Regions from separate parts of the Rossellomorea vietnamensis genome, predicted to be linked through region 1. Evidence: riboswitches for the same ligand, from Rfam matches in the RefSeq annotation. Region 1 holds a riboswitch; each other region holds the start of a gene.
The links. A riboswitch is a leader RNA that binds a small molecule or an ion and turns the genes downstream of it on or off. The one in region 1 is predicted to bind S-adenosylmethionine.
Positions count from the first base shown of each region.

Region 2: linked by a shared signal. The riboswitch ahead of N5C46_RS18510 (methionine ABC transporter ATP-binding protein) and the one ahead of mmuP (S-methylmethionine permease) in region 1 are both predicted to bind S-adenosylmethionine.
Region 3: linked by a shared signal. The riboswitch ahead of N5C46_RS15535 (sugar ABC transporter substrate-binding protein) and the one ahead of mmuP (S-methylmethionine permease) in region 1 are both predicted to bind S-adenosylmethionine.

Region 1 is NZ_CP104558.1:1,737,989-1,742,097, reverse strand. Features, by position in the region: gene N5C46_RS08945 (ABC transporter permease) at 1-511, shown strand, start outside; gene nei (endonuclease VIII) at 575-1,411, opposite strand; SAM riboswitch class I at 1,551-1,657, shown strand; gene mmuP (S-methylmethionine permease) at 1,750-3,162, shown strand; gene mmuM (homocysteine S-methyltransferase) at 3,131-4,081, shown strand.
Region 2 is NZ_CP104558.1:3,629,141-3,633,249, reverse strand. Features, by position in the region: gene N5C46_RS18525 (carboxymuconolactone decarboxylase family protein) at 303-668, opposite strand; gene N5C46_RS18520 (MetQ/NlpA family ABC transporter substrate-binding protein) at 801-1,625, opposite strand; gene N5C46_RS18515 (methionine ABC transporter permease) at 1,641-2,309, opposite strand; gene N5C46_RS18510 (methionine ABC transporter ATP-binding protein) at 2,306-3,328, opposite strand; SAM riboswitch class I at 3,480-3,586, opposite strand; gene N5C46_RS18505 (SCP2 sterol-binding domain-containing protein) at 3,699-4,049, opposite strand.
Region 3 is NZ_CP104558.1:3,000,397-3,004,505, reverse strand. Features, by position in the region: gene N5C46_RS15540 (sugar ABC transporter ATP-binding protein) at 1-1,313, opposite strand, end outside; gene N5C46_RS15535 (sugar ABC transporter substrate-binding protein) at 1,330-2,406, opposite strand; SAM riboswitch class I at 2,503-2,611, opposite strand; gene N5C46_RS15530 (CTP synthase) at 2,779-4,109, opposite strand, start outside.

The DNA of each region.
Region 1 (4,109 bases):
GGAAATTTATTCAAACAAAGAACTCCACTTGTCGGAAGATCAGATTGTCTCGATGACAAAGTCATCCGATACGATTGACGGTTTCAAGGAAATGATCAAGCCGTTGAACTATGGTGTGGCAGCGATTGCCTTTGTTGCGGCGATCATTGCGGTAATCATCATCTATATATTGATTTCATTATTAATCGAGGAAAATTCATTCAAAATTTCACTCATGAAAGTCATCGGCTACCGGGAGAAGTCGATCATGAACATGATGATCGGCTATAACATTTGGTTTATCATCCTTGGGTATGCGATAGGCATTCCCGTGACGATATTCTCGATTTCAGCCTTTATGAATTCCATCACTTCAGAAATGAATGTGACGATTCCTGTCAGGCTGGATTGGATGAGTGTCATTATCAGTTTCATCATCATGATCCTATCGTATTATGTTTCCCTGTGGCTGAATCGCCGGAAAGTAAAAGGGATATCGATGAAAGAAGCGATTAACCGGAGTACGGAATAGAATCTGTGGTTTGACGTTAAAAAGTTAAAAGGGAACGTGGCATTAAGATTGCCACGTTCCCTTTTATTTATCGTTCGATCCTTGACAAACCGGACAATGGTAAAGTCTTCTTGAAGCGGCTCCGGCTACCGTCTTCTCGATTTCGCTTCCACAGATGAAGCAAGATTCCCCTTCACGGTTAAAGACCCAGTGACGATAGCGGGATCGCTTCACACCTTTGTCTTTCAGTTTCTGAGCAAGGACGGGATCATTGGTGATACCTCCAGTTTCATACGATTGCTTTACTAAATCCATCATCGCATGGGCAGCTTTGTTTAATTGATCTTCAGTACAGTCGACAGGCCTGAAGGAAGGATGTATGCCGGCAATAAACATAATTTCTGATCGCAAATAATTCCCGATTCCGGCGACAAAACCTTGATCAAGCAATAAAATCGACCATTTCCGGTTTCGGAATCTTTTGTCCTTCATCCGTCCAACCAGCTCATCTATGGATACCTCTTCGCTTAAAAGGTCTGGCCCGACTTTTGAGATGAATGGGTGAGATGGCACCTCTTCATCTCTGAGAACCTCGATATCCGACGCGCTATAGAGAAGGGCGGATTTTTTCTCGTTATGAAGGGCTAATCGAAGCTGGCGATTTGTTTTCGGGTAATTGTAGGTGTTTCTGATATACCATTTTCCGTAAAGTTGATTGTGGGAGTAGATGGTGTATCCATTGTCAAAGCGGATGAGCATGGCTTTTCCTTTCGTATCGACTCTTGTCACGTTAGACCCCTTCAGCAGTTCTCCATAGTCCTTTAAATGAGGGAAGGCAAAATAAACATCTTCCACTGTTTTATTTATAAGAGCACGCTCAACGTTATCGGCTGCTCTTCTGATTTCTGGACCTTCTGGCATGGCGGTTTCTCCTTTTTTACAATAGTTGTTCCCTAATTATACCTTCATGTAACCATTGGATGGGTTGGGCTACATTATCGGTTTCAGGGTCTTGACATTATTCCGATATATTGATAGAGTTTTAAAAAATCAAAATATTTTCTTATCCAGAGAGGTGGAGGGACTGGCCCTTTGAAGCCTCAGCAACAGGTCTGCGAAGATACTGTGCTAATTCCAGCGGGTGATTCAAACCCTGATAGATAGGAGCAATCTTTTATTTGTCGGTGACGCACTCGTTCAGGGTGCGTTTTTTGTTTGTTCACTCATTCCTCAATTAACTTAGAAGGAAGGGTGTTTGTATGGAAAACGCAGGACAGAGTTTCAAAAGAAAGATGAAGACACGGCATTTAGTGATGCTGAGTCTTGGAGGGGTGATCGGAACCGGGCTTTTCTTGAGTTCGGGTTATACCATTCATCAGGCTGGTCCATTTGGGACGATCCTTGCATATTTAATCGGTGCGCTGGTGGTGTATCTAGTGATGCTGTGTTTAGGCGAGCTATCTGTCCATATGCCGGAGACCGGATCCTTTCATAGTTATGCTGCAAAATTCATTGGTCCGGGGACCGGTTATACAGTGGGCTGGTTATATTGGCTGACATGGACGGTGGCATTGGGGTCGGAGTTCACGGCGGCCGGCTTGATGATGCAGCGCTGGTTCCCTTCGATTAGTGTATGGATTTGGAGCGCGGTCTTCGCTGCGTTGATTTTTTTCCTTAATGCATTGTCGGTGCGTTTTTTTGCTGAATCTGAATTTTGGTTTTCTTTAGTGAAAGTGATTGCGATTGTGGGGTTTATTGTGATTGGGGCAGGGGCGATATTCGGGTTCATCCCCCTTGGTCATTCAGAGCCCGTTCCATTTTTCTCGAATATCACCGATTCAGGGTTATTTCCGAACGGGGCATTTGCCATCTTGATGACCATGCTTGCCGTGAATTTTGCTTTTTCAGGAACAGAACTGATCGGAGTAGCGGCGGGAGAAACAGAGAATCCATCCAGATCGATTCCTAAAGCCATCCGCACTACGCTTGTGAGATTGATTCTCTTTTATGTAGGGACGATTGTCGTGTTATCTGCATTATTACCGAGCCAGTCAGCCGGTGTATTGGAAAGCCCTTTTGTCGCAGTGCTTGGACGGATTGGAATTCCTTTTGCCGCAGATATCATGAATTTTGTCATTATCACGGCTATCTTATCAGCGGCAAACTCAGGTCTGTATGCTTCTTCCCGAATGCTATGGTCTCTGGCTGATAAGCAAACGATCTCCCCGATTTTCGCTAAATTGACTGATAGGGGGATCCCTCTTAATGCGATTGTGTGTAGCATGCTTGGAGGGGGACTGTCCTTGCTTTCAAGCATCATTGCACCGGGGACGGTCTACATCGTATTGGTTTCGGTCTCAGGTCTTGCCGTCGTGATCGTGTGGATGAGCATCAGTGCTGCTCAATTTCTATTTCGAAGACAATACATAAGGGAAGGAAACGATGTGAAAGACCTGGCCTATCGGACGCCGCTCTATCCACTGGTTCCCGTTGCATCATTTCTGCTTTGTCTCGCTTCCTGTATCGGCATTGCCTTTGATCCCACTCAGAGGATCGCCCTTTATTGCGGGATCCCGTTCATCGCCGTTTGTTATGGAAGCTATTATCTGACACAATCCGTGAAGAAAAGAGGTACAGATCATGTCGAAGCAACTGAAGCTGAATCCCATTGAGGAGATTTTACAAACACATTCCCTGATGATTTTGGATGGAGCATTAGCCACAGAGCTGGAATCCCATGGCTGTGATTTAAATGATCCCCTTTGGTCAGCCCGTGTACTCCTTGAAGAACCGGAAGCGATTGAGAAGGTTCATGCTGATTATTTCCGTGTGGGAGCCGATTGTGCGATTACAGCCAGCTACCAGGCATCGGTGGATGGTTTTCTGAAGCGTGGAATAGAGAAAACGGAAGCGCTGGAATTAATCAAGAAAACAGTTACTCTTGCCAGACAGGCTCGGGATGACTTTTGGAAGGAAAAGAAGGTGAATTGGGATCGTCCGAAACCAATCGTCGCCGGTTCTGTAGGACCTTACGGGGCATACCTTGCTGACGGCTCTGAATATGTAGGGGACTATGGTGTAAGTGATCAACTTTTAGCAGATTTCCATTATCCGAGAATCAAGGCATTAGTGGAGGCGGGTGCTGATGTGCTGGCATTCGAAACCATCCCATCTTTGCAGGAAGCAAAAGTACTCGCTTCGCTTTTAAAAGAATTTCCGGAAACTTGGGCATGGCTGTCTTTTTCATTAAAGGATGGAGAGACGATAAGTGATGGAACGGGGATTGAAGAGTGCGCGCGGGTGTTCAATGATCATGAACAAATCGCTGCGATTGGTGTGAATTGTACACCGATTCCTGCGGCTAAGTTTGCGATGAACGTACTAAACAAGCATACTGATAAGCCAATCATTGTGTACCCGAACTCAGGTGAAACGTACGATGCTGAGACTAAAACGTGGAATGGGGAGGAAGCATGTTGTGAGTTTGATGAAGATTCAGTAGTTTTGTATGAAGCAGGAGCCCGTATCATTGGTGGTTGCTGCCGTACACATCCGGGGGATATTGAGGCGTTGGCGAAGAGGTGGAGGTAATCCATATGCTTACATGCAAAGGCCCAAG
Region 2 (4,109 bases), 1.9 Mb from region 1:
CAAGAGAGTCGATAATGAATCATTCCTTTCGGGTTTTTAATTACTTTACAACTATACTACCCCCTCGTTCACAAGACAAAACCGGTATTTCATCATTTTTTCTAAAATTTATCCGTCAGCCTGATTCCCGGGGGCTACCCTTAAGTTTTCACAAAATTCCGCCACTATACTGCCAAATAATACTGTCCCGGTGGAAATTTATTAACTCGCATGTATATTTATTACCGTTAGAGGTATGCATTTTAATGGTATTTGTAAAAGTACCCATAAAAAAAGAGAAGGATCTCTCCCTCTCTTAGCACTCATTGCTTTAGTTGATTCAAATCCTGAATCGACTGCTGTACTAATGTCACAGCCTGACTCATGACCGCTCCTCCGCCGAATGCCGCTGTCACCCCGATGGCTTCGAGGATCTCTTCTTCAGAACATCCTTGATCCAGACATCCTTTTGTATGGTAGATGATACAATATTCATCCTGGGAATAAAGGCTGATCCCAAGTGCAATCAACTGTTTTTCCTTTTTGGAAAGGACTCCCTCTCTGAAGCAGTGCTCTGTAAACGTATTATATTGCTCGGCAAGCTCAGGCATTTTCTCAGTGAAGATTCCAAGTCCCATTTTATAATCATGAAGGGCTGCTTCGGTTGTGTTTCTAGGTTCCATCTGCATTTCATCCAACTCCATTTCGAAAATAGATTCATCGAAAATAGTATGAGCCAATTTGGAATTGAATATGTTAAAAAGTTACCGAATACCACTTGATGAAAGTAAGCCGGTACAAAGGCACCGGCTTTCCTATTGTTATTCCGTTACGGGTACAACGGCTCCATCCCATTCTTCATTGATGAAGTCCTGGATTTCTTTTGAGCGCAGGGCTTTCACCAGTTCTTTTACTTCTTCTTTGTTTTCGTCACCTTTATTTACAGCAATTACGTTCACATATGGGGAGTTGCTGTCTTCGATGGCGATGGAGTCCTCCAGGGGTTTCAAGCCTGCATCTATGGCATAGTTGGAGTTGATCACCACTGCGTCCCCTTCTTCATTTTCATACATTTGCGGAAGGAGAGCTGCTTCGTACTCATAATCGAATTTCAGTTTTTTTGGATTTTCTTTGATGTCCTCAAGCTGTGCCTGTGTATTTTCCACGCCGTCCTTTAACGTGATCAGACCTTTTTTCTCTAATAATGTAAGGATGCGGCCATGATCGGATACGGAATTACTCATCAAGATCGTGGCACCTTCAGGAAGGTCCTCAAGAGATTTATACTTTTTGGAATACACACCGATTGGCTCGATATGAATTCCGCCTGCATTGACGAAATCATATTCGTTCTCTTTCATCTGCAAGTCCATGTAAGGTACGGTTTGGAAATAGTTCGCATCCAGATCACCATTATCCAGGTCTTTATTCGGAAGGATATAGTCTTGATATGTTTCAATTTGCAGGTCGATCCCCTTATCTTCCAAAATCGGTTTCACTTTTTCAAGGATTTCCGCATGGGGAACGTTTGACGCTCCTACCACTAATTCCTTCCCGTCACTGCTTCCGGAGCCGGAATCACTCCCGCATGCTGCCAATCCAAAGATACTTGTTGCTACTACTATTCCTGCTAACCATTTTTTCATCTGTTTTCTCTCCTCTTATCGTTTGTCTAATTTATTTGTGAAGTAGTCACCAATGATTTGAATGGCAAATACAACGAGTAAAATCATGATGGTCGCAGCAAGGGTTACATCCTCCCTGCTCCGTTGAAAACCATCCAGGTAAGCGAGGTTTCCTAATCCCCCGGCACCGATGACACCAGCCATTGCCGTATACCCCATCAGGGCGATGGCTGTTACCGTGATACCTGAAACCAAAGCCGGAAGAGATTCGGGAATAAGCACTTTCCATATGATCGTGCTAGTCTTCGCCCCCATCGCTTTCGCTGCTTCAATGACGCCTTTGTTCACTTCTCTTAATGCAATTTCCACCATGCGTGCGTAAAACGGTGCTGCTCCGATAATCAGGGCCGGAAGAGCCGCGTTCGCCCCGCGGATGGTATCCAATAAAAATTTTGTAAATGGAATCAGTAATACAATCAGGATAATGAACGGAATCGAGCGGAATACATTGACCACTGCACTGGTCACCGTATATGTAAGCTTGTTTTCCCATAAATTTTCCTTGGATGTAAGAAATAAAAGGATCCCAAGAATCAGTCCTACCACGAAGGTAATCAGGACTGACATCCCCGTCATATAAAGGGTTTCAACAGTCGCTTCCCACATCTTCTCCCAGTCCACATTCGGAAATATATTTTCTATCATCCTCCGATCACCTCCACTTTGACCATCTGTTCCTCAGCGAAGGAAACGGCTGCCTGAACCGTCTCTTCGTTTCCATCAAGATGGACGAACAGCGTACCATAAGCCCCTTTTTGCGTTTGGGAAATCTGTCCTTGAAGGATATTGACATCCAGGTCGAATCGTCGGATCAAGCTGGTAATGAGCGGTTGCTCAGTCGATTCACCAACGAAGGTGAATTTCAGTACTTTTCCTTTCGGATACTGAGCCAATAGGTGATCGATCGTTTCCCCTGTTTCTTCCACTTGAGATACTTCTCTCACAAATCGTTTCGTCACCTGCTCTTTAGGATTTCTGAACACCTCAAGAACATCCCCAAGTTCTACCACCTTCCCTTGTTCCATGACCGCCACACGATGGCAGATCTTTTTGATCACATGCATTTCATGGGTGATCAGGACGATGGTCAGACCTAAACGTTTATTAATATCCACCAATAAATCAAGGATGGAATCGGTTGTTTGCGGATCTAAAGCAGAGGTGGCTTCGTCACAGAGAAGGACGTCGGGATTATTTGCAAGGGATCTTGCAATCCCGACCCTCTGTTTCTGTCCACCGCTCAACTGGGATGGATAGGCGTCTCCTCTTCCATCCAATCCCACCAGCTCCAATAATTCATTGGCCCTTCGCAGTCTCTCCTTCTTAGAAACTCCGGCTATTTCTAATGGAAACTGGATATTTTCAAGTACCGTACGCGACCAAAGGAGATTGAAATGCTGAAAGATCATCCCTATCGATTGCCTCGCCTGCCGAAGATCTTTCCCTTTCACTTTGGAAACAATCTGTCCATTTACGTTCACGGTTCCATTTGTGGGAACTTCAAGTCCATTGAGCATTCGGATCAACGTACTTTTCCCTGCCCCACTATAGCCAATTACTCCAAAAATTTCCCCTTGGCCAATGTCGATGTTGACGCCATCAACGGCTGAAATCGGGCCAGATTTTGATTGATAGATTTTTTTTACATCTGAAATGCTAATCATGCTGTCTCCACCTTCTTTCTGAGTAAAACGACCTTTTTAATAAGAATTACAGTTGCACATACCGGGCAATCCCCACAGCCTTTTCGTATACAATAAAAAATGCCTTCCTGCGATAAGCAGAAAGGCATAATCATATATAGGACTATCCTTTCTCTCATCTTTCAAAGCAAATGCTTTGAGTGAATTGGCACCATTTCAATTTTCATTGACGGTTGCCGGGCTTCATAGGGCACGTCCCTCCACCTCTCTAAATAAGAGTAAAGTATCGATTTATTTAATTTTTTGAATTGTTAAAGACTCTGAAAATTTGCTACAAGAGAGATTCTATCATCGAAAATAGAAATGTGTCAATTCTTTTTTCTCACGTTTTTCATACTTGGACGGGTTCCTTGACCCTGGACCTTGTCAGCCAGAGGATAGATTCTACAAATAACAGCTGGCGGTATCCCCCCTTGACTTCCAGGATGCCGTTTTCAATCAGTTGAGACAATCGCTCTTCTCCTGTTAGTAGGGATAGCATGTCCTTCTCTTTTCCCTTAATATCAAAATGCGATTGCCTGCTACCATCACGCAATACAGCACAACCTCTGTTTGAAACGGAGATCGCATAACGCTCCTTTTCACATTGAAATTGAAGAACAAATGGGCTGTCCGGAAACAAGAGTCGTAAGTGATACCTTGAATGACACTGATCTACTAATTCCTCTAAATATATTCGCATGAATACCCTCCCAGTGAAACTTCTATATAGTATCAATTCCACTTTTAGGTATTTTTCCCT
Region 3 (4,109 bases), 1.3 Mb from region 1:
ATTTCCTTTTTCGTTCCCACATCCACCCCTTTGGTCGGTTCATCAAATAAGAAGACCGAAGCCTCATCCGTCAGCCACTTCCCGATGGACACCTTCTGCTGATTCCCCCCACTTAAAAAGTTCGCCTGAACGTCCTCGTGGGCAGTCTTGATTCCAAGGGAGCGGATTTTTTCCTGAGCAAGCTTTCGTTCCTTCTTCTTATTGATCCATAACCCGTTGGATACTTTCTTCAAGGAAGGAAAGCTGAGATTGTGCTGAACCGATTCATGAATGAACAGCCCCTCTTTCCGCCTCTCTTCGGGAACGAGTGCCAATCCATTTTGAACCGCTTCCTTGGGAGAGTGAATCTTGAGCTTTCTCCCTTTGAGGAAGAACTCTCCTCCTTCAAGGTGTGAGGTTCCGAATAAAGCTTTGGCTAGCTCCGTTTTTCCAGCGCCGACAAGACCCACTACCCCGACTATTTCTCCTTCCTTGACCGATAAGTGAATATCTTTCACTTTTCTACCGTCGTCCAGCCCCTTTACCTCATACAGTGTTTCACCTGCCACAAGGGAGCCCTTCTGGAAATCTGTCTGGAATGCCCCACCCAGCATGGCCTCTATGATTTCATGTGAGCTCGTTTGATGTGTTTCATACGTTCCGACTGTCTCACCGTCTCTCATCACTGTGATGCGGTCGGAAATCTGAAACACTTCAGGCAGCCGGTGGGAGATGAAGATGATCCCCACTCCCTCTTCTTTTAAATCGTCTATCACCTGGAATAACCTTTCTGTTTCTGAAGAACTAAGTGGTGCCGTCGGTTCATCCAGGATCAGGACTTTTGCTTTGTGGAGAAGGCTACGGGCAATGAGGACCAACTGCTTTTCAGCCAGACTTAACGAAGCGGCGGGCTGATGCAGGGGGATCGATTCAGCCCCGATTTTACTCATTGCCGCCTCTGCTTCTTTTTTCAGCTTTTTTTGAGTGATGAAGAGGGAACCTTTTTGAGAGAATTGATCCAGGCAAATATTTTCCGCCACCGAGAGTTCGGGAACGATGGCGGTATCCACTTCCTGGTAGACACAGTGAATACCGTGTTCCTTGGCTTCCTTCGGAGATTCATAGACTCTTTTTTCAGAGAGAAGAATGATGTCTCCGCTGTCCCCGACATAGGCTCCTGATAAAATTTTCATCAGGGTGCTTTTCCCTGCCCCGTTCGCTCCCAGCAGGGCATGAACTTCTCCCTCCCGCACATCGAATCTAGCATTTTTCAAGGCTTTCACTCCCGAAAAGCTCTTGTTGATACCCGACATAGTCAATAGTGGAGACGCCATCGCTCCCAACTCCTTTCTAGTTTGTGAACGAAGATTCGAGCTCTTTCAGCTCATCTGTATACCCCTGCTCACTCGCTCCCCATCCTTCAATATGCTCGTTCAATTGATCCGTTGTAATCGATTCTTTCGGTAAAGCAGTTTTTTCAATGAACACGGGATCCAATTTCACCTTTTCAGGCGTTTTTTTTCCGTTCAGCTTTTGATAAAGGAAGCGGACCTGGACCCTGCCGATATCTTTCGGATCTACAGCTGCCGATGCCACCCATGGGCTGCCGTCTTTTTGAATGATCTGAAGATCCTCGTCACTCATGTCGATTCCGTATACTTTGATTTCATCTCTCCCCGCCGCTTCGATTGCCCGGACGGCACCTTTCGCAAATTCATCCCACGCTGCCCAGACAGCATCGATGTCCCCTTTGTTTGGATATTGTTTCAAGATGGCCTCCATCTGAGCCTGTGTATCCAGCGCTGTATTCTGACTCGCCGCTCCAAATGCCGCGACCTCTTTGATATCTGGATTTTCCTTTAAAAATTCTTCGTATGCCGCCTGACGTCTTTCCATGGGCGCAAAGCCTGCGACCCAAATCTTTACGATTTCACCCTTGCCGCCAAGCTCAGCTGAAAGCTTCGTCAAGGTTTGTTCAGCCATTTGTTTGTCCCCCTGCTCGAGGACCGTCACTCCTTTTGATGCCACATCCGCATCGAATACAACAACCGGAATATTTTGTTCTTTCGCCTTTTCCACCCCTGATTGCAGTGCTTCTTTCGTTCCATGGTCGATCAGAATGCCATCAAATTTCTGGTTGATCGCCGCGTCCAGGTTAGAGGACATTTTGGCCAGGTCCCCTTCCGAAGTGAACACTTGAACCTTCCCCCCGAACTTTTCCACCTGTTCCTTGACCCCTTCTATGTATTGAGCGGAAAATGTCCCGAGATTGATTTGCATAATAAGGGCGATTTTTTTATTGGCTAACGGATGATCGGAAGTCGCTTCCCCACCGTCTGCTTCCGCCTCCTGTGATACCTTTGGCTGACAAGCCGCCAAACTGAAAAGTAGTGCGATTAATACGAGTAATGATGCCGTTTTTTTCATCTTTCTTTTCTCCTCCCGAGGGTGTTCCCCTCTATTTTTTTCAATAAAAAAACCTCTTTTCCCAAGAGAAAAGAGGTTTATGTATAAATAAACGTGCTCTTATCACTCAGGAAATGCTTCCTGCAGGTCTTAGCACCTTTCCGTCGTAAAACGGTAGGTTGCCGGGCGTCATCGGGCCAGTCCCTCTGCCAACTCTTTATAAGAGAATATGAAATTGGTTGTGTTCGCTTTTGCTATAATCGCTATATTAACGATATGTGGAAATATTGTCAATATTCTTTTTTAAAAAAATTCTGTGGCGGGTCTCCGGAAATGATCACCCAACAATATAAAAAAGCCCTCCCAAACCGGGAGGGCTCTATCATTCAAATCTTATTTCTCACCATACGCAAGGGACGCTTCCACAAAGTCTCTGAATAGAGGCTGCGGGCGTGTCGGGCGTGATGTGAATTCCGGGTGGAATTGAGATGCGACGAACCATGGGTGGTCGCTCAGCTCGATGATTTCCACAAGACGGCCATCCGGGCTTGTGCCTGAGAAGATGAAGCCGGCTTTTTCCATTTGCTCTCGGTAGTGATTGTTGAATTCGAAACGGTGACGGTGACGTTCGTATACGACTTCCCCGTCGTAGGCTGCATAGGCTTTTGAACCTTTTGTCAGCTTACATGGGTATAGTCCGAGACGAAGGGTCCCGCCAAGGTCTTCGATATCCTTTTGTTCCGGTAAAAGGTCGATGACCGGATATGGCGTTTCAGGATTCAGCTCAGCCGAGTGTGCTCCTTCAAGTCCAAGGACATTACGCGCATATTCAACAGATGCCAGCTGCATACCAAGGCAGATTCCAAGGAAAGGAATCTTGTTTTCACGGGCATATTGCGTCGCAGCGATCTTTCCTTCGACACCGCGGTCACCGAAGCCGCCTGGTACAAGGATTCCATCCACGTCAGCAAGCTTCTCTGCCACATTTTCGTTGTCGACAAGCTCAGAGTTCAACCATCTCACTTCAATGTCGCTGTCGAAATGATATCCTGCATGACGAAGGGCTTCGACTACAGAAATATAAGCATCCTGTAATTCAACATACTTCCCGACAAGGGCGATCCTTGTTTTGCGGGAAAGGTTTTTCACCCGGTCAACCAGCTCATTCCACTCGGTCATGTCTGCTTCATGGCAGTTCAACTTCAAGTGCTGACACGTGATTTCATCGAGCTTCTGATCCTGAAGGGCAAGTGGTACTGAGTAAAGCGTATCTGCATCCATCGCTTCGATTACGGCATGTTTATCGATATCACAGAATAACGCGATCTTGTCTTTCATATCCTGGGTCATCGGCATTTCGGTACGTACGACGATGACATTTGGCTGGATCCCGAGACTGCGAAGCTCTTTTACACTGTGCTGGGTCGGTTTCGTCTTCATTTCGCCCGCCGCTTTGATATAAGGAATCAGCGTACAGTGAATGTACATCACGTTGTCACGGCCGACATCACTCTTGATCTGGCGGATCGCTTCAAGGAATGGAAGGGATTCGATATCCCCGACCGTTCCACCGATTTCCGTGATCACGACATCGGAATTCGTTTCGCGGCCGGCACGGTACACGCGCTCTTTGATTTCATTTGTGATATGCGGGATGACTTGCACAGTCCCGCCAAGATAATCCCCGCGGCGCTCTTTTTTCAGAACAGTAGAATAGATTTTAC